One region of the Pseudoalteromonas undina genome, then DNA from elsewhere that is predicted to be linked to it. Evidence: predicted binding sites of a transcription regulator. Region 1 holds the regulator's gene; each other region holds the start of a gene.
The links. Region 1 encodes sigma-54, which starts transcription at its own class of promoters, with help from an activator protein. Its sites were predicted from a motif close to GTTGGCACGNNNNTNGNNT; they were not measured.
Positions count from the first base shown of each region.

Region 2: the regulator sigma-54 is predicted to act here: its motif matches at 3,221-3,239, upstream of PUND_RS00080 (EF-hand domain-containing protein).
Region 3: the regulator sigma-54 is predicted to act here: its motif matches at 5,571-5,589, upstream of PUND_RS17480 (HAD-IIB family hydrolase).
Region 4: the regulator sigma-54 is predicted to act here: its motif matches at 5,357-5,375, upstream of PUND_RS05230 (EF-hand domain-containing protein).

Region 1 covers NZ_AHCF03000002.1:289,944-297,600, reverse strand. Annotated here, with positions in the region: gene PUND_RS02010 (KpsF/GutQ family sugar-phosphate isomerase) at 1-13, shown strand, start outside; gene kdsC (3-deoxy-manno-octulosonate-8-phosphatase KdsC) at 14-565, shown strand; gene lptC (LPS export ABC transporter periplasmic protein LptC) at 562-1,116, shown strand; gene lptA (lipopolysaccharide transport periplasmic protein LptA) at 1,106-1,645, shown strand; gene lptB (LPS export ABC transporter ATP-binding protein) at 1,642-2,367, shown strand; gene PUND_RS01985 (RNA polymerase factor sigma-54) at 2,437-3,936, shown strand; gene hpf (ribosome hibernation promoting factor) at 3,963-4,250, shown strand; gene ptsN (PTS IIA-like nitrogen regulatory protein PtsN) at 4,255-4,707, shown strand; gene rapZ (RNase adapter RapZ) at 4,727-5,569, shown strand; gene PUND_RS01965 (HPr family phosphocarrier protein) at 5,587-5,859, shown strand; gene mgtE (magnesium transporter) at 5,966-7,324, shown strand; gene PUND_RS01955 (YgiQ family radical SAM protein) at 7,394-7,657, opposite strand, start outside.
Region 2 covers NZ_AHCF03000001.1:16,368-24,024, reverse strand. Annotated here, with positions in the region: gene PUND_RS00100 (TonB-dependent siderophore receptor) at 1-1,958, shown strand, start outside; gene PUND_RS00095 (EF-hand domain-containing protein) at 2,018-2,233, opposite strand; gene PUND_RS00090 (EF-hand domain-containing protein) at 2,298-2,510, opposite strand; gene PUND_RS00085 (EF-hand domain-containing protein) at 2,645-2,857, opposite strand; gene PUND_RS00080 (EF-hand domain-containing protein) at 2,926-3,138, opposite strand; gene PUND_RS00075 (flagellar brake domain-containing protein) at 3,642-4,304, opposite strand; gene PUND_RS00070 (TrkH family potassium uptake protein) at 4,329-5,780, opposite strand; gene PUND_RS00065 (YigZ family protein) at 5,875-6,489, opposite strand; gene pepQ (Xaa-Pro dipeptidase) at 6,570-7,657, opposite strand, start outside.
Region 3 covers NZ_AHCF03000004.1:573,828-581,484, forward strand. Annotated here, with positions in the region: gene PUND_RS17440 (hypothetical protein) at 1-225, shown strand, start outside; gene PUND_RS17445 (hypothetical protein) at 362-748, shown strand; gene PUND_RS17450 (hypothetical protein) at 874-1,263, shown strand; gene PUND_RS17455 (hypothetical protein) at 1,377-1,691, shown strand; gene PUND_RS17460 (GNAT family N-acetyltransferase) at 1,776-2,300, shown strand; gene PUND_RS17465 (protein kinase family protein) at 2,481-3,428, shown strand; gene upp (uracil phosphoribosyltransferase) at 3,562-4,194, shown strand; gene PUND_RS17475 (uracil-xanthine permease family protein) at 4,204-5,442, shown strand; gene PUND_RS17480 (HAD-IIB family hydrolase) at 5,591-7,330, shown strand; gene PUND_RS17485 (glycosyltransferase family protein) at 7,323-7,657, shown strand, end outside.
Region 4 covers NZ_AHCF03000003.1:351,459-359,115, forward strand. Annotated here, with positions in the region: gene PUND_RS05190 (phosphoribosyltransferase) at 43-609, shown strand; gene PUND_RS05195 (Crp/Fnr family transcriptional regulator) at 659-1,315, opposite strand; gene PUND_RS05200 (YgjV family protein) at 1,590-1,826, shown strand; gene PUND_RS05205 (amidohydrolase) at 1,852-3,540, opposite strand; gene PUND_RS05210 (energy transducer TonB) at 3,709-4,200, shown strand; gene PUND_RS05215 (EF-hand domain-containing protein) at 4,211-4,447, opposite strand; gene PUND_RS05220 (EF-hand domain-containing protein) at 4,456-4,692, opposite strand; gene PUND_RS05225 (EF-hand domain-containing protein) at 4,848-5,075, opposite strand; gene PUND_RS05230 (EF-hand domain-containing protein) at 5,088-5,321, opposite strand; gene PUND_RS05235 (HAMP domain-containing sensor histidine kinase) at 5,626-7,080, shown strand; gene PUND_RS05240 (hypothetical protein) at 7,082-7,615, shown strand; gene PUND_RS05245 (sigma 54-interacting transcriptional regulator) at 7,618-7,657, shown strand, end outside.

The DNA of each region.
Region 1 (7,657 bases):
GGGGGTGCTATAAATGCAGTTTGAAGATCTTTATCAGCCGTTAAGTGATGATGCAAAAGCGCGCGCAAAAAAAATAAAATTATTAATTTGCGATATTGATGGTGTGTTTTCTGATGGGCGCATTTATCTTGGCAACCAAGGTGAAGAGCTCAAAGCCTTTAATACCAAAGACGGGTTTGGCATTAAAGCCCTTATTAATAGTGGTTTTGAAGTTGCCGTGATCACAGGTCGTCACTCAAAAATAGTTCAACAACGTATGAGCAATTTAACCGTACAACATATATACCAAGGCCAAGAAGACAAACTCATTGCCTATCAAGAATTAAAACAAAAATTAGCGCTCAGCGATGAGCAAATAGCTTACATTGGTGACGATGGCCCTGACATGCCAGTGATGGAAAAAGTCGGGTTTGCAGTAGCCGTAAACGACGCCCACCCACTGATTAAACGTTTATCGCATTATGTCACTCAGTTGCCAGGCGGCTTTGGCGCAGTAAGAGAGTTAACAGATTTACTGATGCTTGAAAACAATAAGCCACTTACTAGCCAAGGAACCAGTTCATGAATGTAGCTCGCATTATACTGAGCATCTTATTCATAAGCTGTATGGTTTGGCTTTGGTATCCTTATTTTTCTCAGGTAGATATTATTGCGGATGAACAAACTCAAACTATTGCTAAGCCTGATTACACTGCGATTGAGCTAAAACAAACCGCTTATAATGAGCAAGGTAAAATAAGCCACAAAGTAACTGCGGTAAAAATGGAGTTATACCAACAACTTGGTTTTACCTTTTTTGAAAAACCTATATTTACGTTATACAACGAGCAGCAAACATGGCGTATTAACGCTGATGAGGCCACCCTCTACGACGATCGTCAACTCGTATTAGAGGGCAATGTAAAAGCGCTAAATTTAGCCGATAACGCCATGATCGATACGATCACAGCCGATAGCATCAATGTAGATATAAAACTACTCACTATGCAGTCAGAGCAGCCTGTCGTTATTACAGGACCTAATTTAAAAATCACAGGCAAAGGCCTTGAGGCCGATTTAAAAACCGAAGTGATTAAACTTATTAACCATACGCGAACCCTATATTATGACCAATAACCTATTTAAAATTCTAATTGTTCCTTCATTACTGATTGCATTTCATAGCCATGCAGAGGAAACCACTGAAGCCCCTGCGGCTAATCAAATCTCAATTAGTGCTGACAGGCAGGAAGGTCAATTAAAAGAAAACGTGGGCATTTTTGAGAAAAATGTTGAAATTATTCATGGTAATCGCCGTATCACAGCTGACCGTTTAGAAGTGCATAAACGCGATGACTTAGGCGATAACAAGCAATTATTAATTGCCACAGGCAGCCCTGCATATTTTGAAGAAACACAAGCAGATGGCACCATCATGAGTGCCAGTGCGAATGAAGTGCGTTACGATGTTTCGCAACGTTTTTTAACCTTAATCGGCGATGCCAGTATTGCTCAAGCAGGTCAAAAAATAACTGCTAAAAGTATCACCTACGATATAGAGCAGCAGTTAATTAGCGCAGAAAAAGACGAAAACTCAACAGACCGTGTACACACTATTTTAGTGCCTGTTGAAAACAAAAAAGAAGACGATAAAGGCCAACCATGAGCACATTAAAAGCAGAGCTACTAGCAAAAAGCTATAAAGGCCGTGAAGTGGTGAAAAACGTTGGCCTAGAAGTTGAAGCTGGCAGCATTGTCGGCTTACTTGGCCCCAATGGCGCAGGTAAAACTACGACCTTTTACATGATTGTAGGCCTTGTACCTAGCGATAAAGGTAAAATATCAATCGATGATCAAGATATCACTTTATTACCAATGCACAGTCGAGCTCGCCTAGGGATAGGATATTTACCACAAGAATCATCTATTTTTAGAAAGCTGACGGTTTATCAAAACTTAATGGCTATATTAGAAACACGTAAAGGGCTCAATAAGCAACAACGTGAAGATACCTTAAATAATTTACTTGATGAATTTAGTATTCAGCATATTCGTGACAGCCAAGGTATGGCTCTGTCAGGTGGTGAGCGTCGCCGTGTTGAAATTGCGCGAGCATTAGCAGCAAATCCTAAATTTATACTACTAGACGAACCCTTTGCAGGGGTTGATCCTATCTCTGTATTAGATATTAAAAAGATTATAGAGCACCTTAAAAACCGAGGAATTGGCGTATTGATCACAGATCACAACGTCCGCGAAACACTTGATGTTTGTGAAAAAGCCTACATAGTTTCTCATGGGGAGTTAATTGCATCAGGCACTCCAGAATATGTATTAAACGATAAAACAGTACGCGATGTTTATTTGGGCGAGCAGTTCAAGCTCTAATATGTGTGTTATTCCACTAAGCATCTGCTAAGATTAATCATACTAATTTAAAAGGATTGTTAGAGATAAATGAGGCAATCATTACAGCTGCGCATGGGCCAGCAACTTACAATGACTCCACAGTTGCAACAAGCAATTCGCTTATTGCAGCTCAGTACATTGGATCTCCAGCAAGAAATTCAAGAAGCACTCGATAGTAATCCCTTGCTTGAAGTTGAAGAACAAGATTACAGTGAAGATGCTGCGGGTAAAAACGAACAAAAAGCCGATACCGATGAATCAACGCTAAGTGCTTCAGCTGATGAAAAACCTAGCGAATATGAGCAAGATAGCGGCGAAGCCATGACCAAAGACACCATTAGCGATGATATGGCAATGGATGTTACATGGGATGAATACATGAGCGCAGCACCGGCCTCTTCATCAGGACCAATGCCTGAAGATGAATCAATTTATCAAGGCTCTTCAACTGAAACGCTACATGAATATTTAATGTGGCAATTGCAACTGACACCGTTTAGCCCTACTGATGAAGCCATCGCGATTGCAATCGTAGAAGCCGTGGACGATTCTGGTATTTTAACCCTTAGCTGTGAAGAAATATTAGAAAGTTTTAATCAAGAAAACGACATAGAAGATGAAGTTGAACTTGATGAAATAGAAGCCGTATTAAAGCGTATTCAGTTATTTGATCCGGTAGGAATAGCCGCGCGTAGTTTACAAGAGTGTTTGTGTATTCAATTGAATCAGTTTGATCAAGACACGCCTTTTTTAAGCGAAACAAAAATGATCTTAACTGATCACATTGACTTACTGGCTGCGCGTGATTATCGCACATTAATGAAAAAAACTAAGCTTAAAGAAGATGAGCTTAAAGAGGTCATGACGTTAATTCACACGCTGAGTCCAAAACCCGCTGACACTATTGTTAGAGAAGAGTCTGAGTACGTTATTCCTGATGTGTCGGTTAAAAAAGTAAAAGGCCGTTGGGTGGTTGAACTAAACCCAGATAGTATGCCTAAAATTAGGGTAAACAGCCAATATGCAGCTATGTCGCGTACGGTTAAATCAAGCGGCGATAGCCAGTTTATTCGCTCACACTTACAAGAAGCTAAATGGTTTATAAAAAGCTTAGAAAGTAGAAACGACACACTGCTTAAAGTAACTAACTGTATTGTGCAGCAACAACAGGCCTTTTTTGAACATGGTCCTGAGGCGATGAAGCCTATGGTACTTAATGACGTGGCCGAAATGGTAGAAATGCACGAATCGACTATTTCACGTGTTACTACGCAAAAATACATGCACACACCACGCGGTATTTTTGAGCTTAAATATTTCTTTTCAAGCCATGTAAGCACTGAAAATGGTGGCGAATGTTCATCTACAGCAATACGCGCATTAATTAAAAAATTAATCGCTGCAGAAAACTCAGCTAAACCATTGAGTGATAGTAAAATTGCAGATATATTGGCTGAGCAAGGAATTAAAGTAGCAAGGAGAACTATTGCAAAGTATCGCGAATCTCTAGCTATTCCCCCGTCTAATCAACGTAAAAGTTTGATTTAAGGCGTACAACAAAGAGGAAAATGTTTATGCAACTGAATTTAACTGGTCGCCATGTAGATATTACCGACTCGCTTAGAGACTACGTAAATAGTAAATTTTCGAAGTTACAGAGGCACACTGATCACATAACGAATGTGCACGTTATTCTCGATGTAGAAAAACTAAACCAAAAAGCCGAAGCAACCGTTCATGTTAGTGGCGCTGAGATTTTTGCTTCTACTGAACACCAAGATATGTATGCCGCTATAGACTCGCTGATTGACAAGCTAGATCGTCAAGTAATTAAACACAAAGAGAAACTTGCTCGACACTAACACTATGAAATTAAGCTCACTTATCTGTCAGGACTGCAGTAAAGCTGCGGTCCTTTTTAATAGTAAAAAAAGAATTTTAGAATTTATCAGTGAATTGGCTCACAATAAACTGCCCTATTTAACACAACAAGATATTCTTAACGCGTTAACCGCCAGAGAAAAACTAGGGAGTACAGGTATAGGTCGAGGAATTGCAATTCCACATGGTCGTATGAGTGGTGTACAAGAGCCTCTTGCACTTATATTAGTGAGCGAAACGGCTATTAATTTTGATGCGATAGATAACAGACCGGTCGATATTTTTGTTGCCTTAATTGTACCTGATGGTGACAATAAGCAGCATTTAAAAACCTTAGCCACTATAGCAGAAAAGCTCAACGATAAAGAATTTTGTAAGCAATTACGAGCGGCAAAATCCGACAATGAGCTGTATCAAGTAATTGTAAGTCAACCGTAGTAACAATTAAGGGTGATAAATGGAATTAATAATTATAAGTGGTCGCTCAGGTTCTGGTAAATCTGTTGCGCTGCGTGTTGTTGAGGATTTAGGTTATTATTGTGTAGATAATATTCCTTTAAATTTATTGCCATCTCTTGTTCGTAGTGTTTCCGACAGCTACAACAAAATAGCCGTAAGTGTTGATGTGCGTAATTTACCTAAAGAGCAGCAACAGTTTAATGAAATCATTGAATATTTACCTGGTTTTACTAAGCCAACGGTGTTTTATTTAGACAGTGACGATCAAACCTTAATTAAACGCTTTTCAGAAACACGGCGTCTTCATCCTCTTTCGATTGACTCACTGCCACTTGATTTAGCAATAAAAAAAGAAAAACAACTCCTTGATGTACTCATTAACCGTGCCGATTATATGATTGATACTACGGATTTAAGTGTGCATCAGCTGGCTGAATCTATTCGTGAAAAAATACTCGGTAAAAAAGACAAACAACTGATCATTACCTTTGAGTCATTTGGTTTTAAGCACGGTATACCCAAAGAAGCAGATTATGTATTTGACGCTCGCTTTTTACCAAACCCGCATTGGGAGCCTGAACTTAAGCCACTCACAGGGTTAGATCAACCAGTAAAAGACTACCTAGCCAGCCACAGCATAGTACAAAAATTTACATGGCAAATTCAAACATTCGTGCAAACATGGCTGCCTCATTTAGAAAGAAATAACCGCAGCTATTTGACCATAGCTATTGGCTGTACCGGAGGGCAACACCGCTCAGTTTATTTAGCGCAAACTATAGGTGAAAGCTTTGCAATGAGTCATCCTAATGTAAAAATTCGCCATCGAGAACAAGAATAAAGCTTGAGAGAATATTAATGCGGTTAGAAAACACATTTTTAATAAAAAACAAGTTAGGCCTGCATGCCAGAGCGGCTACGGTGCTGGCACAGCTTTCTGTGCAATTTGATGCCTCAATCACGTTATTTCAAGATGATAAACAAGCCGCTGGCGACAGTGTATTAGCACTTATGTTACTCGAAAGCAGTCAAGGCAAAGAAGTTAAGGTAGTATGTGAGGGCCCTGACGCAGAACCTGCACTTAATGCAATAGGTGAGCTCATTGACCAACGATTTAATGAGCAAGAGTAATCCTGCTTATAAGCTAAGGTTAATAGTGGTTGAGGTAGTTTACTGATATAAAGTAAGATAAAGCGATACCCCATCATCGTGTAATAAAATTTAATTAAGGACGCCAATGCCTGAAGCTTTAGAACAAGATATTCCACTACAACAACTAAAACAGGTGACTAAGTCACTAAATAGTGGTCAATTTGTTCAAGTTAGGCGCATGCTGGCAAAAACGGCACCTTGTGATACCGCACTTCTTTTAGAATCATCTCCCCATAAAATTCGTCGCATGCTCTGGCAACTGGTTGATCCTGATGTACAGGGTGATGTACTTGAAGAGCTCTCTGAAGACGTACGCTTGGGTATTATTGCGCAAATGGCACCTGAGCACATTGCTGCTGCAACAGAAGACATGGGCCATGATGATTTAGGGGAAGTACTACGTAGCCTACCAGACACCGTATATAAAGACGTTGTTAGTGCTATGGATATTCAAGATAGGGAGCGTGCAACACAAGCTCTATCTTACCAAGAGCGCTCTGCTGGCGCCTTGATGAATATCGATACCGTAACTATTCGCCCTGATGTAACTCTAGATGTTGTACTACGTTATATTCGCTTACGCGGTGAACTGCCAGAGGGCACCGATGACTTATACGTTGTAGATAAACATAACTGTTTTTTAGGCGCCTTATCGCTGAGCACTTTATTAACTAATCCCCCTGAAAAAATTGTTCAGGATTTAATGGATGAAGAGTGTGAATCTATTCCTATTTCAATGGATGAAAGCGAAGTAGCGCAACTATTTGAACGACATAACTGGATATCGGCACCAGTTGTCGATGACAACGCGCATTTGCTTGGTCGTATTACTATAGATGATATCGTTGATGTTATCCGTGAAGATGCAGAGCATAGCTTATTAAGCTTAGCGGGTCTTGATGATGAAGAAGATACCTTTGCGCCGGTCTTAAAAAGCTCTAAAAAGCGCTCAATTTGGCTAGGTGTAAACTTACTAACTGCATTGCTGGCTGCAATTGTGGCGAGCTTTTTTGAAAACACCTTAGCTATATTACCAATTCTTGCTGTGCTCAATGGCATTGTCCCGTCAATGGGTGGGGTTGCAGGCAGCCAAACCTTAACTTTGGTTATTCGCGGTATCGCGGTGGGCCATATCAACCAAACTAACCAACGTTTTTTATTATTAAAAGAACTCGCTATCGGCGCGATTAACGGTATGGTTTGGTCTATCCTAATTGCCGGTGTCGTTGCGCTTTGGCAATGGGATTTCAAACTCGGTGGTGTTTTAGCGTTTGCTATGTTTATGAATTTAGTTGCAGCAGGTATTGCGGGTGCTAGTATCCCACTATTACTTAAAAAAATGAAAATAGATCCAGCACTGGCAGGCAGTGTGGTACTAACCACAGTAACTGATATTGTTGGTATATTTGCCTTTTTAGGCACTGCAACTTGGTTATTGATTTAGGCTCTAATCTTTTTATAAATAAAAACACCGCGTCAATACGCGGTGTTTTTGTTTAAGCCGATAATTACTTTACCTTGCGCGCTGGCGATTACCGCCCACCTTAGGTTTAGTGTTGGCTTTTTTAAACTGACTAAAGCCAGTATGACGAGTAAGCGCAGGGCGACCGCCCTTGTTACCTTTACCGCCTTTGGCTTGCCTTTCATCTCTGCCTTCTTCTGGCACTAAGCAATTTGGACCTTTACCAATGAGTTTAGCTTTGCCCATGTTACGAAGGGCTTCACGGATCATTGGCCAACCGGCAGGATCATGGTAACGTAAAATTGCTTTATGCAA
Region 2 (7,657 bases), on a different contig from region 1:
ATTTGCAAACACCGCAATCAACGATAGCGATAACAAGCGATTTTATGGCAGACCAACAACTAGACACCGCAATTGAAGCTATAACCAGTGTAACAGGCATAAATGCTCGAGAAGCAGATAATGGCAAGTTTTCTATTTCAGCCCGAGGTATTAGTGTCACCAGCATACTTTATGATGGCATAGCGACCACCTATGACACCCGCTTTAATTATGGAGATAACCTAACCGATACCGCAATTTATGATCGTATCGAAATAGTTAGAGGAGCAACGGGGCTAATGCTGGGCGCAGGTAACCCTTCGGCAGCAATTAATTTGATACGTAAACGTCCAACTGCAAACACTCAAATAAATCTTACTGCTTCATTAGGCTCATGGGACAACTACCGTGCGATGGTGGATGTGTCGGGAAGCATAAATAATAGTGAAAGTATAAGAGGACGGGCTGTTGTTGCTTATCAAGATAGACACTCATATCAAGATCGCTTCTCGCAAACCAGTCAAACATTGTATGGCATTATTGAGGCAGATCTTTCTAACAGTACTTTATTGACTCTTGCTGTTGATAATCAATCGACAACCCCTAAAGGAACAATGTCAGGTGGTTTGCCTATTTTTTATAGTGATGGCTCCCGCACTGCTTATGACAGAGGTGCTTCAACGGCTCAAGATTGGGCCTCTTCTCGAACCGATGCACTTAATGCGTTTATTCGTCTAGAGCATTACTTTAACGCTAACTGGCAGCTAACCGCTAATTATGTCTATGGTGATAACGACCTAGACTATGATGTGTTTTGGGTAAAAGGAGAGCCCGATCCTATAAACAACACTGGAATGAAACCCGGTTCTATAAACTATATTGATGCAAACAGAACGCAGGATACCTATGAGGTCGAACTCAATGGTAGGTTTAATTGGCTGGGCCAAAGTCACCAACTGCTATTTGGTTATAATACCCAAGAGCAACGGTTTTCGACCCCTTATTATGCTAGTGAACAAAGTGACTATATTATCGGCGATTTCACTGACTCTAGTTATAGTATTGCAAAACCAAATTGGCAGTCAGAAGCGGCTTACGGCTCTTATGGCACAACTAAACAAGATGCGCTTTATGTTGCTGCACAACTAAATATAACCGATGCCTTGTCTTTAATTGTTGGAAGCCGGTTAAATCAATGGCAAACCAATCAAGATAATTTTGGTCGCATGCATGATTATAAAATAAGTGATGAACTAACTAATTATTTTGGAGCAACTTATGAACTAACACAGAGTTGGGCTTTGTATGCTAATTACACTGATATTTTTACACCACAAAGTCGAGTTGATAAAAATGGACATTATTTAAGCCCTATTGAAGGTAAGAATTATGAACTTGGCATAAAAGCTTCTGTACTTGATGAACGTTTAGACATATCCCTTTCTGGATTTAAAATTTATCAAGATAATGTAGGCGAGTACACGGGAGATACCATTGCAGAAACACTTCAGGCCATCTACAAGCCCATTGACGGCACATTAACTCAGGGCTACGAGCTAGAAATCAACGGAAAATTAACCGACAACTGGAACGCTTATTTTGGCTATACCCATAGTAAAGGCGAAAAACCGGATAATACGGTATTAAATACCACCAACCCAAAAGATCAATTTAAACTTTTTACTAGCTATCAACTCTCAGGTGCATTAGACAATCTAAAAGTGGGTGGTGGCTATCGCTGGCAAAGCAATAGCTATGATGAAGTTAACAACCCTGTTTATGGTGCTGTTGAGGTAAACCAGCCTAGTTATGGTATTGCCAGCCTAATGGCGAATTATCAAATGAATGAGCAATTATCTGTTAGCCTAAATATCGATAACTTATTTGATAAGCATTATTACAGTCAAATTGGGTTCTATAACCAATATCGTCATGGCAAGCCAAGAAGCTTCTCTCTCCAACTTAAATATAGTCTCTAACAAGCACAAAAAAGCCGCTGACTATTAAGCGGCTTTAGTGGAGTATGATGGGGTAATACTTATTGTACTCTTGCAAACTCTTCTTTAGAAAGTTCACCATTTCCGTCAGTATCTAAGTCATCAAAAATATTCATTAGTTGTTTATTAGACGCTGCTTCCTGCTGACTAATTACACCGTCGCCATTGCTATCAAAAGAGGCAAAGTCTACTGCTGCGTATGCCGCTGATGATGACGCTAATACTAAAATCGCAAGTGTTGTGTTTAATGCTTTCATAATAAGTCTCCTTAAAGAGGGAAATCCTTTTCTGAGATCCCTGTGCAATGAAAAAAGTTAAAAATTAAAAGTTTGCAAACTCAGCTTTAGAAAGCTCACCATTACCGTCAGTATCAAGCTCAGTAAATGCGGCCGTTAAATCAGCATTTACAGCAGCTTCGCTTTGACTAATAACCCCATTACCGTCGGCATCAAGTGTGTCAAAGTCGCTAGCGGCAAAGGCTGCTGATGAAGAAGCTAGCGCGATAAGTGCGAATGTTTTGTGTAATGTTTTCATAATTTAATCCTTCAAAATGTAATGCTTTGTGCTATTGGAAATGTCAGGCTATAACCGTCCTTGTCATTCTTTTTCACAGGCTCCCTTGCCTACTTAGGTTGTCTTTGGCAACTCAGAATATACCCAGCTTTAGCTTATGCTTTAGAAAATTCTGCTTTTGATAGCTCACCGTTTTGGTCTGTATCAAGCTCTGAGAACATGCTCATTAGCTTTGCATCAACTGATGCCTCACTTTGGCTAATAGCACCGTTACCGTCGGTATCAAGTGTATCAAAATCGCTGGCAGCAAAAGCTGCTGATGAAGAAGCCAATGCAATAAGTGCGAATGTTTTGTGTAATGTTTTCATAATGAGTATTCCTTAAAATCGTTTAAATAATGTGGGAGATTTAGCTCCCAAAGTTTAATAGCTTAGGATTATGCTTTAGAGAACTCTTCTTTTGATAGCTCACCGTTTTGGTCTGTATCAAGCTCTGAAAACATGCTCATTAGTTTTGCATCAACTGATGCTTCGCTTTGACTGATCGCGCCGTTGCCGTCAACGTCTAGCGTATCAAAGTCGCTTGCTGCAAAAGCAGCTGATGAAGAAGCCAATGCGATAAGTGCTAAAGTTTTATTAATGCTTTTCATAATCAATCTTCCTTCAAAGTTTATGTTTTATGCGATTAAGTGTTTTACTTTAAATCACGTTTCGTTCAATACAACCTGACTATTACAACTTCGATGCCAACAATAAAAAGTAATTTACTTTCAATGAGTTAAAATTAAAACATCTTTAAGTAGCGTTATTTTACTCGTTATTTTGTTGCTTTTTAGCAACAGTGAATAAAGCGATAAAATTAAAACCTTAAAAAACAATGGGTTGGTTTTTATAAAAACACCACACGATCAGTGAAAAACCACTAACAAAGCAAGTTAATTAAACAAAAAGGAAGGTGAGTTGAGATTTATTTTGTTATAAATAAAAAATTAAAATTAAAAAATAAATTTAAGCTGCTGTTTTTAAACAGTTTAAAAATAAATTTAAGGTGACGTTGAAAATTTACAGCCGCACAAGGCTATTTGTTGCAAAATGACGAAATCACGTGAGTATACTGAACTTATAATAGAAGCTTGTTCAACTTGATATGCCCCTAAACTATTTCAACTTCAAGTGCACTAGGGTCAATAAAATGATCCCCCATTAGCGCTTTCATTTGCTCTTCACTGGCAAATAATCGAATTCCACAACAGATACCGCTAGCATGTTTTTTTACACTGCATATTTGCCCCTCATGCTTAGTATCACCATCAAATACAACCGTACAGCGCATGTCTTTTAACTCATCGAGTGCTTGGGTTGTTTTAATATCAAACATAACTCCGGTGAGCGAAATGTCTTTTATAACCCCTTCAAAGGGAGGCTGCTCATCGGTTAATGTTAACTTAGCAGGAAACAACGTGGGTATGCGTGCTTGTGAGCGCAGCCCAAACAACTGCACTTGTGAAGGGTATTGAATAAACAACAATTTAGCAGGGTGAGAGGCAACAGACATAAGTTGCTGACGAAACGCAATCACATGCCCGCCACTGCCCTCTATAAGCGCTCTTACCACCACCATAACACCATCACGCAGGTAATCACTTGCCATAGGAAGTCGCTTAGCGCTGGGATAGTTTAAAATAATAAATTTGTTTTCTAATAAACCAATAAACTCCGTTTTTACACGTCGGCTACTGGTTGGTGTCAGTATTTCTACATCGACTATGCCACCTGTGACGATTTGGTTTAACTTTTCCAAATTGGTTTTTTGCATAGTTCCTTCCTAATATTTAAAACATTATCCACGCCAAAATGTTGGGGTAAATAATACTAACAGTGTAAATATCTCTAACCGGCCAAATACCATAGCGACTGTTAGTATCCATTTAGCGGCATCACTAATCGCACCATAATGAGAGGCTACGTCACCCAAACCTGGGCCCAAGTTATTAAGGCAGGCTGCTGTCGCAGAGAATGCAGTAATGTTGTCTAACCCTGTGCCCATTAACGCTAACATTATAATAATAAAGACTAGTGCATAAGCTGAGAAAAAGCCCCATACCGCTTCAACTACTTTGTCAGGTAAGGCCTTACGACCGAGCTTTATTGAATATATAGCTCGAGGATGTACTAGGCGGTTAAGCTCTCGTATCCCTTGCAAGTACAACAAAAACACGCGAACAACTTTCATACCGCCACCGGTAGAACCCGCACAGCCGCCAATAAAGCTCGAAAAAATAAGTAAAATAGGTAAAAACAACGGCCAAGCTGAAAAATTATCTGTGGCAAACCCAGCAGTACTACTAATAGACACCGCTTGAAACAACGCCTGATCGAGGGTTTCATCACCATTTGCATAAACATCATGAGACGAAAGCACAGTAAAGCAAATTACCACCAGCGCTAGCTGAATACATAAGAATACTTTAAATTCAGGGTCACGAATGTACACGCTAATATTACGGCTCGCTACAGCGGCATAATGTAGTGAAAAGTTAATAGCGGCTATAATTAAAAAGAACACACAAATAAAGTTAATTACAGGGCTATCAAAGTGCCCCATTGACGCGTCATAAGTAGAAAAACCACCAATAGCAACTGTAGAAAAGGCATGGCATATAGCGTCAAACCAGTTCATCCCTGCGCTCCAATACGCCAAAGTACACGCAAGAGTAATAGATACGTAAATATACCAAAGGTGCTTAGCTGTATCGGCAATACGCGGGGTCATTTTGGAGTCTTTTACTGGGCCAGGAATTTCAGCTCGGTACAACTGCATACCACCGACGCCAAGCATTGGCAGTATGGCTACTGCTAATACAATGATCCCCATCCCACCAAACCACTGTAATTGCTGGCGATAAAATAATACCGATTTAGGCAAGTATTCTATGCCAGTTAATACGGTCGCCCCTGTGGTAGTTAAGCCTGAGAAAGCTTCAAACACTGCATCGGCCAAAGAGAGGTTGGGTTCTTGTAAAAATATCAGCGGCAATGACGCAAACGCCCCTAGTACCAACCAAAACAAAACCACAATTAAGAAGCCTTCGCGTGCTTTTAAATCACCATGCTCATGCCTATTTGGATAGTAAGCCATTAAGCCAATAATAACGCTAAATATAAAGGCTAAAACAAACGGTACACCTCCGCCATCTTTATAAATTAAAGACACGAGTGCTGGTGGCACCATTGTAATACTAAATAGCGCGACCAGTTGGCCAAGAATTTTTATGATGGTACGAAATTGCATTGAGCGTATCGCTTTTTTATTAGTAAATTAAAATAACTACTGTATGACTCGAAAATTTAATCTGTAGTGATTAAATAGGATGGATGTAAGACTATTACTCTTTGATTGTTAACTCAACTGCGCCGTGACTTAAATCAAAAATATCTTTGCATGCTTGCTGTGCTTGGCGGCTATCAATAGTAATACTCCACTCAATATTTGCCGTAAACTGCTTTTCAATATTAAGTACCTGAAAATTGGTTTTTAAGTGCTGTTCTATTGCGCCTTGCATACTGTATTCACTAAAGCCAACCAGCTCAATGCTGGGTACTTTTACCACTGTGTGTAATTTTGCTAAGGCATTATTAAGTGAGCCACCATAAGCACGAACTAACCCACCGGTACCAAGTTTTATACCACCAAAATATCGTGTTACCACAGCAGTTACTTCACCTAGACCAGAGCCCACCAGCACGTTGAGCATAGGTTTACCGGCGGTGCCATTTGGCTCTCCATCGTCAGAAAAACCATAAACATGGCTTCCACCAGGATTACCCGCAACATGCGCCCAACAATTATGGCGTGCATCACTGTATTTTTCTTCAATGTTTTTAATAAAGGCTTTCGCAGAGTTTAAATCAGGCGTGTGGCCTATATGCACAATAAAGGTACTTTTTTTAATTTCTTCTTGATGAAAAACATCGTCGGCTGGGTATTTATATTCTGACATAGCGCTTACTTGGCTGTTAAATTAAAAATGGGGCCAACAGGCCCCTTTCATGAATAATATAAACTGTTATTAGTTAAATATTAGTCGAGTAATAAATCACGCGTCATATTTTCTAGGCTGTCTTCGTGAACAATAATATTATCTTCAATACGAATGCCGCCAAATGGTTTAAACGCTTCTACTTTTTCCCAGTTAATAAACTGCTTGTTGTCTGTTTGTGCTAAATCACCCAACAAAGAGTCGATAAAGTACAAACCGGGCTCAATTGTAAACACTTGGTTTTTCTCAATTAAGCGAGTGCAGCGTAAAAATGGATGACCCTCTGGTGGTGCCTGATGCGCACCGGTTTCATCACGCATAAAGCCACCTACATCATGTACCTGTGCACCTAAATGATGCCCTAAGCCATGAGGAAAGAAGGTTGAGGTAATTTGACGCTCAACAATTTCAGCTGCAGGTAACTTAACAATATCAAAGTCACTTAGTAACTGTGCAATGCGGTTATGGCAGTCAATATGTAGCTCGCCATACAGTACACCTGGTTTTAAGCTTTTGCCTAACTCAATCTGATGCGCCGTCATTGCTTTAACTAGATCAGCAAACTCGCCTTGCTTTTTAAAGTCGTAGGTACGGGTAATATCTGCAGCGTAACCATTAAAGTTAGCGCCCGCATCAATTAAAAATGAGTTATGTGTTTGCGGTGCTTTTGGCTCAAAATGGGTGTAGTGCAAAATAGCGCAGTTTTCGTTAAGGGCCACAATGTTGCCATATGGCATTTCATTTTCGCTCTGACGCGTTGCCATTAAGTAGGCCTGCTGAATATCAAACTCGCTACCACCATTAAAAAACGCATCACGCGCCGCTTTGTGGCCATCTACTGCAATACGGTTCGCATTACGTAAACATTCAAGTTCATATTGCGTTTTATAAGCACGGTGATAATGAATATAGTTAAGTACTGGCTCAGGATTCATGATGCTAAAACCAAGTGCTTGGGCTACTTCTAGGTATTCACCAATGTAGGCAAATTTAGCTTTATCGTAAGGAAGTAGTTTTTCAACCTGATCAGGCTTTAGTAGCAATTCAATATCGAAGTACTCTGCCCAAAAATCTCTTGGTTCATCAGGTACTTTATGCCAAAAATCAATTGGACGATAAAAAATAAGCT
Region 3 (7,657 bases), on a different contig from region 1:
AATGATTCTGGTGAGCGTTGGGCGGTAGTAACCTTGACTAATATGGCATCAGGTCGAAGAAGTCTAACTAATAAACACCTAATGGCTATCGTTGCAGACGGGCAACGAATTGCACCATTGGAGTTTTTACAATCATTCAAAGCAGATGAGACACTATCGTTAACCATCAACTTTGGTGAAAGTAAGTTTCCTTTGCTATCAATCTATTCAAGGTCTGGCAAATAACAAACACATCAAAATGCTCGCAATCTCGCTAGGATATCAAAACTACACGGGGATTGAGTTTGGGCTTGGCCAAGTTTAACTAAATCGCCGTTACGTTTTAGCCCTTTATACGGGCTTATTTGCACAAGGAGGCAAAGTGAATATCAGACATATTTTATTACTCGTTATCATCTTATTTATATCTGGTTGTACTACGTCAGGCCAGCTTTATTATATTGATGCTAAAGGTAATGAGAAACTTGGTTGTGATGTAGAATTTGTAGGTATGCCAAGTGTTGATAAATTTGCTGTTGAATATGCTTTAAGCCTTTGCGCTAAAAGCATTGTTAAAAAAGGCGGTGTGATCCAGGAAGAACACCTTTTAATGATTGATACAGCTATTCCCTTAGCCTCATGTGAACAGGCTTGGACTCACGAATTAGCTAAGCAACAATATCAGGCTAAAAAGTTAACTAAGAAAGAGTATGGCTACATTGTTGCAAATATAGATTTAGGTTTAGCAACAGTCAACAACTGTACATAACAGGCGCTTTAAGCGCGGAACTGCTAACAGTTGACTCAGCTTCGTTACATACACTTTAGCCAACAATTATCAGCCCATTATGCGGGCTTTAGGTTTTTATCAAAATATGGAGTTTTATTCTAATTATGGAAGAATCAGTTCAAGTCGAAAATAATGAAGATAGTATAGAGAAATCTCGAAGTGTAGAAAAAAATAAAATCCAAAATGAAACAATTACAACAGAGTTACATTTTGAGTTGTTAAAACAGTATGCATGGCTATCATCTGCAATAATAGGTGCTGTTGTTATACTTATTCAATTAAAAGTACTTACCTTAGGCTCAAAGGTTTATATTCCTTTAGGTTGTTTTTGTTTTTCAATTCTTAACTCTTTAATTGCTCAAGACTATATAGTTGAGTCATTAACAAAAGGTAAAACTATTTATGATATCTCTAAAAAAGTCTATATATTACGCAACTTCTCTATATTTGGTTTAGGGGGTGGCGTAGGGTTACTTGCTTATAGTTTTATTTAGACAACAAACACATTAAGCAGGACAAAACAGTTGGCTTTTGTTTCTACGTCGCTTATTTTAACCAACTATTTTATTGCCTCTAATGGGGGGTTAAATACCTAAATGGAGTTTAGATGAATATTCAAGTTTTTAGACCAAAACAATTTGTAGATATGGCGAGAGACTATAAGTTGTTTGCGGATGACGTAGAAGTTGCCACTATAAAAAGAGGGGTTACGCAAACAGTAAACATCCCTGATTCAACTAAAACTATTCAAGCGAAAATAGATTGGTGTTCAAGCCAAACTTTTCCTGTAGCCTCAATTACTGACAAAGGAATTATTATTAAAAATTCTTTTGGTAGTAATATATTCAAATTGCTTTTTTTAACTATTTATTATGTCAGTTTCGGTAAAAGCAAATACTTATCGGTAACAAACGGTATTTAGCATTTACATTAAACGGACAATGCTCTTCCCCCGTTCTAGTGAACACATCCTCATCAATTTAATTAACAATTTTAAGTCTGATGTTTGGCGAAAGGATTAGAGGCTCATATGGTGTTTGACAAACTGGCTAAACATCATGCTAGTCAACTGTTAGATTTTGAATTAGAAAATAAGCAATGGTTTGAAACGCTAATTGAGCCTAGAGCTAAGTCGTTTTATTCAATAAAAGGTGTTACCGAGCACATTGATTTATTAATTAATCAAATGAATGAAGGCACTTGTTATAGTGGGGTATTACTTCAAAATAACATTATAGTTGCACGAGCAAATATTAAGGACGTCTCAAATAATGAAGCGTTTGTTGGCTATCGTGTGGCTGAAGCTTTTACTTCTAAGGGGGCTGCTAGTTTTTGTTTGTCACAGCTTATAAATATTGCTCAAAGTAAATTTAATATTACTCAGCTGAAAGCGTTGGTCTTGGAAAATAATCCCGCATCAATGCGTGTACTAAAAAAATTTGGTTTTCAAGCCATAAATACAAATGTAAACGCTATAACTATAAATGGTAGGCGACTAAGTTGTATAGAGTTCTGTGCAAAATACGCATGACAAGCTGCTTTTTGTGGTATGACTAATTTGGCCATCCATTCAAAAACTAGCATTCGTTTTTTATATACTGGTTTGTGTAAAACCATATGAACTTATTTATTAAGAGCTTTGTTTTAAGACCTTTTTTTTAAAACACTGTCTAATGTTAAACTAACTAAAATTTAGCAACCTAATATGGCTATGTCTTTTTATCTTCCATTACTTACCCCGCATTTTCAACGTATAGCTATTGGCGAAACCCTAACCTCGCTTTGGAGTGGCTGTGGTCAAATTGTGAAGTGCCAACTTGATGAGCAAGCCTGTGTGATTAAAGCGATTAAAGTACCCGATCATATTAATCACCCTAAAATTAAACAAAGCAGCTTTGCGCTTAATAGAAAGCGTGACTCTTACCACGTTGAATATGCGTTTTATAAGCAATTTAGCCATAAATTGCCTAAGCAAGCAGCAAGTATTGAATGCATTAAAGCAATCAACAAGGGCGATGAGTTTGCCTTGGTTTTTAAAGATTTTTCAAAGCTGGGGTACAGCCAAGCAACCACCGAGAATATAAAAGCCATATTAAACTGGTTGGCACATTTTCATGCCTTTCATTTAAATACAAAGTTTGATGGTTTATGGGCGCAAGGAAGCTATTGGCATTTAGATACACGCCCTGATGAATTTAATAACTTACCTGAAAAGTCCGATATTAAACAGGCTGCATCACTGTTAAACGGCGCATTAGAGCAGTGTGATTATAAAACGTTAATTCATGGTGATGCCAAGCTTGCTAACTTTGCCGCTAATAGCCAAGGGCATATTCTCGGTTACGATTTTCAATATGTGGGGGCGGGTGTTGGGGTGATTGATGTAATGTATTTTATGACCAGCTGTATGGATGATTCTGAGCTTCATAAACACTCACAGAGCTACCTTGATTATTATTTTAGCCAATTGAAGCAAGCTCTGAGTGACTATCAACCGCAAATTAATGCTGATGATGTTGTTACACAATGGACTCATTTATGGCCAGTGGCGTGGGCAGACTTTTATCGGTTTTTACTTGGGTGGAGCCCAGAGCACAAAAAGATTAACAGCTACATGCACGCTCAGGTAAATAATTGGTTAGCGAGTAACAACTCATAAACACAAAAATCTTTATAGTTGTGGCTAAATTAAATATTTTGGCACGAACTATGAAATCAAGACTAAAATTAACAGTCAAACGGCCTGTTTTAATATAAAATACGTAAAATTTTTTATCACTAGGTTTATTACTATGGCTATTCACGTTATTTCTCATCCCCTTGTTCAACATAAGTTAGGTTTAATGCGCGCGCATGGAATTAGCACGAAAAGTTTTCGCGAGTTGTGTTCAGAAGTGGGCACATTATTAACTTACGAAGCCACTAAAAATCTAGAATTAGAAGATAACGAAATTACAGGCTGGGACGGCAATAAACTTAAAGTTGAGCACATTAAGGGTAAAAAAATTACCGTGGTGCCAATTTTACGTGCGGGCCTTGGTATGATGGACGGCGTAATGTCGTTACTCCCAGCGGCTAAAGTGAGTGTAGTGGGTTTAGAGCGTAACGAAGAAACTCTTGAGCCAGTCCCCTACTTTGAAAAACTAGTGGGTAATATTGATGAGCGTTTAAGCTTAGTGATTGACCCAATGCTGGCTACTGGTGGTTCTATGATCGCCACCATTGATATGCTTAAAAAAGCGGGCTGTAAAGAAATTAAAGTAATCGTACTGGTTGCTGCACCTGAGGGCGTTGAAAAAACATTAGCCGCTCACCCTGATATTGAGATTTTTACTGCCTCAGTTGATAGCCATTTAAATGAAAAAGGTTACATTATTCCAGGGCTTGGCGATGCAGGTGACAAAATTTTCGGTACGGTTTACTAAGGTTTAGCAGTGCAAAATAATTCTACATTTTCTATAAAAACCATTTTAACCGGTGCCCAAATGCTATTTGTTGCATTTGGTGCGTTGGTATTAGTGCCAATATTAACAGGCCTAGATCCTAGCGTAGCCTTATTTACCGCTGGTTTAGGTACTTTGTTGTTTCAATTTGTGACTAAAGGCCAAGTGCCTATTTTTTTAGCTTCGTCATTTGCGTTTATTGCACCCATTATTGCCTCAGTGCAAATGTGGGGCATACCGGCCACGATGGGTGGTTTAATGGCGGCGGGCTTTACTTATATGCTATTAAGTTTATTGGTGAAGTTTAAAGGTACAAAAACCTTACATAAAATTTTGCCGCCAATTGTGGTAGGCCCAGTGATTATGGTGATTGGTCTAGCGCTTGCGCCTGCAGCGGTTAATATGGCGATGGGTAAAAGTGGCGATGGTGGCACACAAATCATTGCCTACGACAGCGCTATTATTATCTCTATGTTCTCATTGCTCGTTACTTTAGTGTTTGCCGTGTGGGGTAAAGGGGTATTTAAATTAATACCTATTTTAGCCGGTGTTGTTGCCGGTTACACGCTATCGTTATTTATGGGTATAGTGCAATTTGAAGCCGTAAGTAATGCACAGTGGTTAGCTGTGCCAAACTTTGTGTTACCAGAGTTTAAATGGCAAGCCATATTATTTATGGTGCCGGTGGCAATTGCGCCTGCTATTGAACACATTGGCGATATGATGGCAATTAGCCAAGTTACAAAAAAAGATTATTTGAAAAAACCAGGATTACATCGCACCTTATTTGGTGATGGTTTAGCCACTTCTGCCGCATCCTTATTTGGCGGCCCACCTAATACCACTTACTCAGAGGTAACCGGTGCGGTAATGCTTACTAAAAACTTTAACCCTAAAGTAATGATGTGGACTGCCATTATCGCAATTTGCTTAGCATTTGTTGCTAAAATGGGCGCTAGTTTGCAAACCATTCCGGTGCCAGTAATGGGCGGAATAATGATTTTATTATTTGGCTCTATTGCGGTTATTGGTTTAAACACCTTAGTTAAATCGGGCGATGACTTAAGTGAGCCGCGCAATTTAAGTATTGTGGCACTTATTTTAATTTGTGGTATTGGTGGTATGTACATAGGTAGTAGTGAGTTCAGCCTAGAAGGTGTGAGCTTATGTGCTATTTTAGGCATAGTATTAAACTTAGTATTACCCAAAGCACAGAGCGACCAGAGTTAAGTTTGCACTGTGGTTAAAAATATTGCACCAAAAAAGCGCATTTTAAATGCGCTTTTTTTTTAACCTACTAAAAAGTAACAATAAATAATATTGGTCTAGTAACTGCATTTCCTTAGTCATACCCTATAGTTGACTCAGGGATTGTTACATGGAGATCAAGAGTGTGGATATAAATGCTTTTTTAGTAAAACACCAACTGCCGTTGAAATATCAGTATATTAGCGAGCAGTATTTTTCTGCTATTGCGCAGGACATTCTAACCAGTAAAAAAACAGCCCCTTTATTTGTTGCGATTAATGGCTGCCAAGGCTCAGGAAAAACCACGCTTGGTGATTATTTAGTAACTTGGTTTAGCCAAAATACTCACCTAAACTGTGTTGCGCTTTCTATTGATGACTTTTATTTATCAACTCAAAAACGCCAACAGTTAGCGCAAGATGTGCATTGTTTATTCGCCACTAGAGGCGTTCCGGGTACACATGATGTTGCGCTGATGGATAACACCATTAGCCGTTTATTAAATACTGAAGTAAATGTACCGCTGCCGCGTTTTGATAAGCAACAAGATGAACCCGTAGCAAAAAATAAATGGTTAACTAATAGTCAGCCGGTCGATATTGTTATTTTAGAAGGGTGGTGTGTAGCCAGTGAACCACAGCAGCCTTTTACGCTAGTTGAGCCTATTAACGAGCTAGAAAAATCATATGATCAACAAGGGTTATGGCGTCGCTGTATTAACAGCTGTTTAGCCAATGAATATAAAACCGTTTTTGATAAAATCGATTATACAATTATGCTCAAAGCCCCGAGTTTTGATGATGTGTTTGCGTGGCGCCAAGAGCAAGAACACAAGTTAATTGCCAAACAAGGGCTGGGCGCAGGCACTATGACCGATGAGCAGTTATTGTGGTTTATTTCTCATTTTGAACGCATCACGCGTGAAAACCTCAACACCCTTAGTGCTAAAGCAAATGCACTTATAGAGCTCGATAGTAATCGAGATGTAACTGCGATGGTGCTTACAAGCGATAGTATTGTACAACCTATCATTTTTACCGATTTAGATGGCACATTACTCAATCACAGAGATTACAACACCGATGCGGTAGATACCTTATTACAAGAGCTGCAATACAGCGGTGTACCTGTGGTATTTAATACCAGCAAAACATTTAGTGAAGTAGTGGCACTGCAACAAGCGCTTAATATTACACAGCCTTTCATTGTTGAAAATGGCTCGGCTGTTTATATTCCTAAAAATTATTTTAATCTCAGGCCAATTGGCTGCAGCGAATACCAAGGCTACTGGTGTTACTCGTTTGCTGCACCCATTAGCAATTTATGGACTGATTTAAAACGCTTAAAAAAAGACTACGGCGACCAATATAGTTTGTTTAGTGAGCTGACCAGTGAGCAGGTAATGAAAATGACAGGATTAAACCAGCTACAAGCAACGCAAGCACAAACCCGTCAATACTCAGATCCGCTCTACTGGCATGGCGATGAGCAGCAACTAAATGAATTTATCAATGCGCTATCAGTATATGGCTACGAGGTTAAAGTAGGCGGGCGCTTTGTTCACATTGGAAAAAATACCGATAAAAGCATGGCTCAGCAATGGTTAGTGCAGCAGTTTAATACGCAGTTTACTAAAGCGCTGAGCATTATTGCGCTAGGGGATAGTGAAAACGATAAGCAAATGCTAGAAGAGGCTGATATCGCCATCATCATTACCAATCCAGAGAGTAAAAAGCCAGTTAAATTAACCTATAACAAAGCGCGCTATTCTCAATTGCCGGCACCGCTAGGCTGGGTTGAAGAAATTACAGCACTACCTTGTATTAACAGTATTTTACCCAGTTCTGAGGAGTATAGTTTACATGGCTGATTTTTATCAAAATGGCATTATTACAACACTACATAACATTGCCAATAGACCCGTAGACGATTTAGAAAAAGAGTTACTTGGCTTTAGTAAACAGCGACCAATGGGGCTTATATTGCCTTCATTATTTAGTGAGTTAGAAGGCCCTGCTTTACAAAATATTGTTAAAGAGCTGCAACAAGTACCGTATTTATCGCAAATAACTATAGGCTTAGACAGAGCCGACGAAAGCCAGTATCGCTATGCATTAAACTTTTTTAAATCGCTCGATCAAAACCATAAAGTGTTGTGGAACGATGGCCCACGTTTGCAGGCGCTCGATAAAGAGCT
Region 4 (7,657 bases), on a different contig from region 1:
AAACCTCGCTCAAATATTATACATACCACTGGGATCCTTACTATGTCAGAAAAGTGCTATATCACGGCTCAACAATTACTTGAAGATTCATTCCGCGTAGCGGCACAAGTGTATAAAGATGGCTTTCGTCCAGATTTTATTATTGGTATATGGCGCGGTGGTGCTCCAATCGGGATCGCAGTTCAAGAATATTATGACTACAAAGGCATAGAGACCGATCATATTGCGGTGCGTACGTCGTCTTATTACGGTATTGGCAAGCAATCAAAAGAAATCAAAGTACATGGTTTACACTACATTGTTGAAAACGCGAATGCGGGTGATTCATTATTGATTGTGGATGATGTGTTTGACTCAGGTCGGAGTATTGTGGCGCTAAAAGAGAAGCTTTCTGAACTAATGCGCTTAAACTTACCGAGTGATATTCGTATTGCTTGTCCATACTACAAGCCAAAAAACTCAAAAGTAGATACAGTGCCTGATTACTACATTCATGAGTCTGAAGAATGGTTAGTATTCCCGCATGAATTATCAGGGTTAACGCCAGATGAAATTATTGAAGGCAAATCTGATTTAGCTAAAATCCACGATATTTTACTTGAAAAATAAACGTGATTTTGCTTAATAAAAAAGGCCTTAATGGCCTTTTTTATTGTCTTTAAAGCTGTGCAAAGCTATCTACATAGTCACTGAGTTTAGGAATATCGACAGCTTGCAGCCCTTGAGTGCTTCGTTGCACTAGGTTTTTTTCTACTAACTCACTCACTACCCGTCGGTATGCACGTTCAGTGGTTGCAAAGCGCTCTGCTTCTGCATTTACCGTAGGATAAGCACGCAATAAAGTGGGGTTGTTATTCTCCGCACGTAATAAGCAATCTTTAGCAATGTTGTAGCTTAAGGGAAGTAACAGTTTATCTAAGTTAATCTTTTGATTTTCTTGAAACTTAGCGGCAATGGTTTGCGCCGTGTATAGGCTCAGTTCTGGTTTATCGAGCAATAATGAGCGCCAATGCTTTAGCTCAATAAGATTATACGTGACATCACTGAAGCAAGTTACTGTGTAAATACACGGGTTATTATTCAGTGCTTCAATTTCGCCAATCAAGGTGTTGTTACAGTCGAGCTGGCCAAGTAGCAGACGTCGGCCATTTCCTACATCGTAACTAAACGATACAGTACCACTTCGCACCAATACCAACTTAGTGAGTGGTTGGTCTTGCTGTATTAATATTTCTTTTTTTGATTGCTGATAACTACTGCCGGCAAATGTCAGCAGCTGTTCAACAAGGTAACTGGAAAAATGGTATTGAAACATCAATCATGCTCTTCGGACAATTGTCCTATTTATTACACCTTAATGACGATAGCATTAAGATTAAGAATTTACGCTAACTTACCCACGCCGTTATTTAATGGCGTTAAATGACCTTCATTCTACCGTGTAATGATTAAAAAATTGTGGGTAAAACCAGTATATTTTAAGGTTTTATTGGTAAGTTAGCTTTTTTATTTAAACTGCTAAGCAGCAGTTTTTAATAATGTACTAAAATTTAGCTAGTAATATTAACCTAAAGCCTAGGAGAGAACAATTGAGTTGGGAATATTTAGGTTATTTAGCATCCGTTTTACTAGTTATTTCTTTGACCATGACCGATGTAACCAAACTGCGTTGGTTTAATTTATTGGGCTGTATTGCGTTTACTTTTTACGGTACAGCAATCGGTTCTGTACCGGTGGCATTTACTAATGGCTTGTTAGCTCTGGTCAATATATATCACATTATTAAGTTATATCGTCAGTCTAGGGCTGATACAAAAAAGGGTTAACTTTTAAGTTAACCCTTTTTTGTTTTTACTCAGACTTTGCTGAATCTTTTTGGTAGCGTAATTTACCTGCTATCCACGTTTGCAATACCTGAGTTTTATAAAGCTGCTCAATAGGCACTTTAAAGTAGTCTTGATCAACCAGTATAAAGTCAGCCCATTTACCTTGCTCTAAACTACCTACTTTAAACTCTTGATGCGCTGCATACGCGCCGCCAAGGGTAAACGCACGTAATGCATCTTCTCTGCTCAATACCTCACTGGCGCGCCAACCGTTTTCAGGCAGTTGATTATGATCCATGCGCGTTATCGCAGAATATAAACCATCAAATGGGTTCGCTAGTTCGACAGGGTAATCAGATCCCGCCGCAATCGTTGAACCTTGGTCTAAAAATGTTTGCCAAGCATAAGCGCCTTGTAGTTGTTTGTCGGTTAAACGCTGCTCAGCCATATGCATGTCTGATGTGGCATGCACAGGTTGCATAGATGGAATTATTTTCAGGGTTTTAAAGCGCGGGATATCCTCTGGCGAGACTATTTGTGCATGCTCCATACGATTGCGCAGTAGTATGCCACCGGTTTGTTTAAATACATTTTGATAGGCATCTAGCACAATTTTATTTGCTCTATCGCCAATTGCATGTGTGTTAGCGCTAAAACCACTTTTAAAAGTCAGGGTAAATAATTGCTCTAGCTTTTGTTGGGTTTCAAGCATAAGGCCAAAATGGTTGGCTCTATCAGCGTATTCTTCAATAAGCGCAGCACCACGTGACCCTAATGCCCCATCAGCATAAATTTTTACACTGCGGATAGATAAAAAGTCCTGCGCATCTTGATAACGACCGGCTTTAAGCATCATGTTTAAATCTGGGCTTGCTGCACTTAACATCGCTACAATTCTAAGCGGTAATGTGCCTAACTCGGCGCGTTGTTTGTAAACTTGCCATGTGGTTTTATCAATACCTGCATCATGAGTTGAGGTAATGCCTAGGCTTAGTAAGTGTTTACCTGCGGCATCTAATGCATCACTGACCGATTGTGCAGACGTTACAGGCATATGTTGAGTAATTAAGGTTTCTGCTTTATCAATAAAAATGCCGGTAGGTTTACCAAACTCACCTTTTATAATTTCTCCGCCAGCTGGGGCTGGTGTGTCAGCGTTAATATTGGCAAGTTCTAATGCTTTTGAGTTAACCCAAATGGCGTGACCATCTACTCGCGATAAAATAACAGGGCGATCGTTAACGACTTTGTCTAAGTCAGTGGCCGTAGGAAAGCGAGTATTTGACCATAGCTCTTGGTTCCAGCCTCGACCAATGATCCAACCTTCTTTACCTTTGGCAAATTCCTTGAGTTTAGCGATTACTTCATCTACCGACTTTGCACCGCGCACATCAAGTTGCGACAAATTATTACCTAGCCCGATGACATGTCCATGCGCATCAATGAGCCCTGGGAGTAGGGTTTTGCCTTTCGCGTCAATTAGCGTTGCACCCGGAAAGCTATTTTTCAAGCTGTCTGGACCTGTTTTAACTACTTTGCCATCTTTTATAACTAAGGTTGTAAATGTGTTTACTTCGCCATGGCGCATTTTTCCTTTATACAAAGGTGAGTAGCCATTGGCGTTATAAATGACTTTAGTTTGTGCTATTGCCACGCTAGTGACGGCACAAAGGCTTGCTAGCAATATTGGTTTTATTAGTTTTATCAGTTGCATAAGACGCACATTGTTATTATTTGTACTATCACAGTAGCAAACTCAAATTTAGAATACCAATAAGACGATTTTTTGTTGATACAATAGCGTACCTATAGTAGGTTAAACAGTAATCATTTAAAAAATAAAAACTAATTAAAACTTAACTTTCATGCATAAGGAAACGCAATGAAACCACTTTACCTCACAATTCCGTTAACATTACTTCTCTGCGCATGTAGTGCAACATCACCTGAGAATAAGGTTGTTGAAAAAATAGACTATATTGATTTGTCAAGCGCAGAACTTCGTGATTCGGGAAAAGATTACTGGAATATTTTTAAAAGAGTGGAGCCTTTATACCCCATTGAAGCTGCTAAAAAAGGGCTTGCAGGGTGTGTTGAGCTCGTAACTATGATTAATCAGGAAGGAAAGGCGCAAGGCTATAAAATACTTTCTTCATACCCTCAAAAGCTATTTGATAAAGCAGCCGCAAAATCCCTCAATTTATGGAAATGGCTTCCGGCTGAAAATAATAAAAATAAACAACCCATTCTTACGCACATTAGAATGGATTTTATGCTTGAATCTAAAGACGTTAGTAAAAAATATTTGAAAAACTGCCCCCCCACCGAAGAAAAATTTTTGGTAAAAGGAAAAGTATATAAACGTACTTTATAATATATTTTCTTTATTTACTGGCGTACAAGCTGTATTCGCTTAATGACAATTGTGCGTCTTTATCACGGTCATAACTGCCAAAACGTGACCATAAAGCAGGATCACTGGCAGCTTCAGAACGAGTCAAAAAGCCATCTTGGTTGCGGTCAAGTTTTTCAAACTTTTCGGCAATATAACTGCTTGTTGCAAAACTCATGCAGCTAAAAACAGTCAGTGTTAGTAAAATAATATTATGAAAAGGCTTCATATAAATGCTCAGTACAGGTTAGTGGTTAAGTAGTTTTTAAACTCAGTTAAAGAAATTCTGTTGTCTTGATTTTCATCCCAATTTGAAAATGAGTTTAATAGCTGAGGCTGAGCAGCAAGCTCGCTGTGGGTTAAATATCCATCATTATTTTTGTCCAAGTGGTCAAAGCGTTGCTTTACATCAAGTGCGAATGCACTTTGGCTGATAAAAAGTAAAGCACCAATAAAGGGAAGCAGTATTCTCATAGTTGGCGTTCCAGGTGTATTTTAATTGCTGGCAGTATTGAAAGAAAGCACTTGCCATAATTTAACTCCCAACATTAAATCCGTTTACACACTCCCTCAGGGATTATGGCAAATGCTTTTAACTCTATAATATAAAACTTAACTTGAATCTAAACTTAAGGTTTAAAGTTTTCGAACTCTTTTTTAGAAATCATCTCGTTATTGTCTTTGTCTAAATCAGTAAACTGCTTAAGTAGCTGCTTATCTTGTTTGGCCTCAGTGAGCGATATTTGGCCGTCCATATTTTTATCTAAATGCATAAAACGTACATTTAACGACGATGCCAATGCCGTCGCGCTAATAGCTAAAAATAGTAGCGAAAAAGCACCAATTAATTGTTTCATAAATATACTCCTTTATTTTACAAACTGTTTAAATTCATCGAACGATAATTGTCCGTCTTCATTCTTGTCTATTTGTGCAAAATTCTCATGCAGTAATGCATCTTCGCCGGCCTCTGCTTCGCTTAATGTACCGTTGCTGTCTTTATCTAGGCTGTAAAATGCTGTGTTCACATCAAGCGCAAATAAATGGCTACTTGTGAAACATAACGCTATTAAGGCAGTAGATTTTAAATAACCTTTAGTCATTCCTTGGCCTTTAAAAATTAATATTTATAAGCGTATTACAATTATAGTGCCATCTTTAATTTTTATTAAAAATCAATGGTTTAATTTTTTAACTTGTTTTTAATGAGTAATATTTACCGACGGTTGTGTGTTTTATGCAACATTTTCTTAGTTAGAATTTTTTACTATTTTTAAATCAAGTGTTTAACTTGTCGCAATTGTGCGACATTGCAACGGTTTTACTCTCAAAAATGCATTTGGTTCAGCGAGTGTATAAGTTGAGCGCTTAATAATAGAGCGCTTAAAAGTAGTAAAGGATTAGTGTATGCCTGCAATCATGGCTGAAAAATATAAAGCATTGGTAAACTGGCGTCCTAATTTGATTGGCCAGTTTGTAATGAGTATGCTGTTGTCACTTTTGCCTTTGTCTATTGTGGTTATTGTATTTTTAAATGTATTAAATAAACAATTAGCGGTCACACAGCAAATTGTCAGTAATAACTATCAAGTAACCAAGTCGTTTAATGCACTTAAACAAGAGCTCAATAGTTTAGAGAGGGCAACAAGGCAAAACTGGGTTTTAAAAAGCGATTCACTCGATAAACTTATCGTGGATAAATGGCAGTCATCGCTGGACAATATAAATGAGCTTAAACAGCTTTCTAGCAGCCAACAAAGTACTCAACAATGGCAACGGTTAACAGATACGCTAAAAGCAGCGCATACCAAACTGGTGGTTGAAGCTCGTGAGCAAGCAGAGTTGTTTGTGCCAATTAGTGAAATACTGGCAGATCTAACAATGTGGTTGCGCGAAACCAATGAAGCCAAAATCACTCAAAACCAAATTAAACTGACAAATTTACAAGCCTCCTTTATAAACTGGTTAGTGGCACTTACGCCTTTAACCTTACTTGTTGGCGGTGGGTTTTTATGGCGGATAAGTGGCCGTTTAAAAGGTTTAACCTCCGTTATTGATAAATTAGGCCAAGGAGATTGGCAGCAAAAAATATCAGTGCAGGGATCAGCTGAGCTCATTGAACTAGGTAACAAGTTGCAGTGGGTGCAGGCGCAACTGCATATGCTAGAGCAGCAAAAAGATACGTTTTTACGCCATGTTACTCACGAATTAAAAACGCCTTTGGCCTCTATGGTTGAGGGCACTGAGTTATTAGCCGATGAAATTGTTGGGCCAATTAATAATGAGCAAAAAGCAGTGCTTGAGTTAATTAGTCAATCTATGGTGCGATTACGCACTATGATAGACAGCTTGTTAAGTTATAACGCGATTCGAACTAGTAAAGATAATGTGAGTGAAGTGGAATTTAACCAGCTAATAAAAAAGGTAAGTAATCATTTTGAACATAGGTTAAATGCACGAGAGCAGTCGCTTATTTGGCACAATAGCTTACCGACAGTTGCACTTAATTTACCGAGAGAATTAATTGAAATGATTTTAATTCAGTTAATCTCTAATGGTTTAAAGTTTTCACAGCCAAACCAAGCAGTGTCGATTAGCTTAAGTTTAGAAAGCAATAGCTTAATTATACAGGTTGCTGATGAGGGCTGCGGTATTAAAGAGCATGAAAAAGAATATGTTTTTGGCGCTTTTTATCAAGGTAAACACAGTAAAGAGATTAGTCTTCAAGGCAGTGGTTTAGGCCTTACCATAGTAAAAGAATCGGTTGAACAGTTACAGGGTAAGTTAACTATTGAGCATAATGAGCCGCAAGGCTGTCGATTTAACATTGTCATCCCCTATAAAAATAAAGGAGTTAAATAATATGTCTGCGCGTTTAATGGCTATTTTATGGCTAACCAGCAGTCTCGTTTTTTTATCTGGGTGTGAATTAACAAACACTCAAAAAACAGCTAAACCTAAGTTAATAGCTCAAACTCAGCCCGACAATAAAAGCAACCAGCCCAACCCAAAGCCTCGGCCAAAACTAGATCTTATGTATCCGCCCGCAGCGCAAGTTATTGCATGGCATGCCCATCAGTGTGGTGGCTTTAAATTAACGCCTGACAATAAAACTTACTTAGGGGAGCAAGCACTTAAGGCATTTTTTAATACCGCATGCGTCAACCTTAGTCGCGACCCTGATACTGTTATGAGTCAATTGCTTAAGCTAGATCAAGCTTACTATTGGCCAGACGATATAAAACACTATTTATGGCTGCAAAAGCAGCAGGTATTAATGCAAATAAATGCAAAAAAACAACAACAAGCATTAAACGCTGAAATGCAAAAAACCTTATCGTCATTAGCTGCAATTGAACAGCAACTTTTATTACGTGAAGAAACCAAGGAGCAGTAACTATGTCAGTCACACTTCCATCAAGCGCTAAAGTGTTACTCG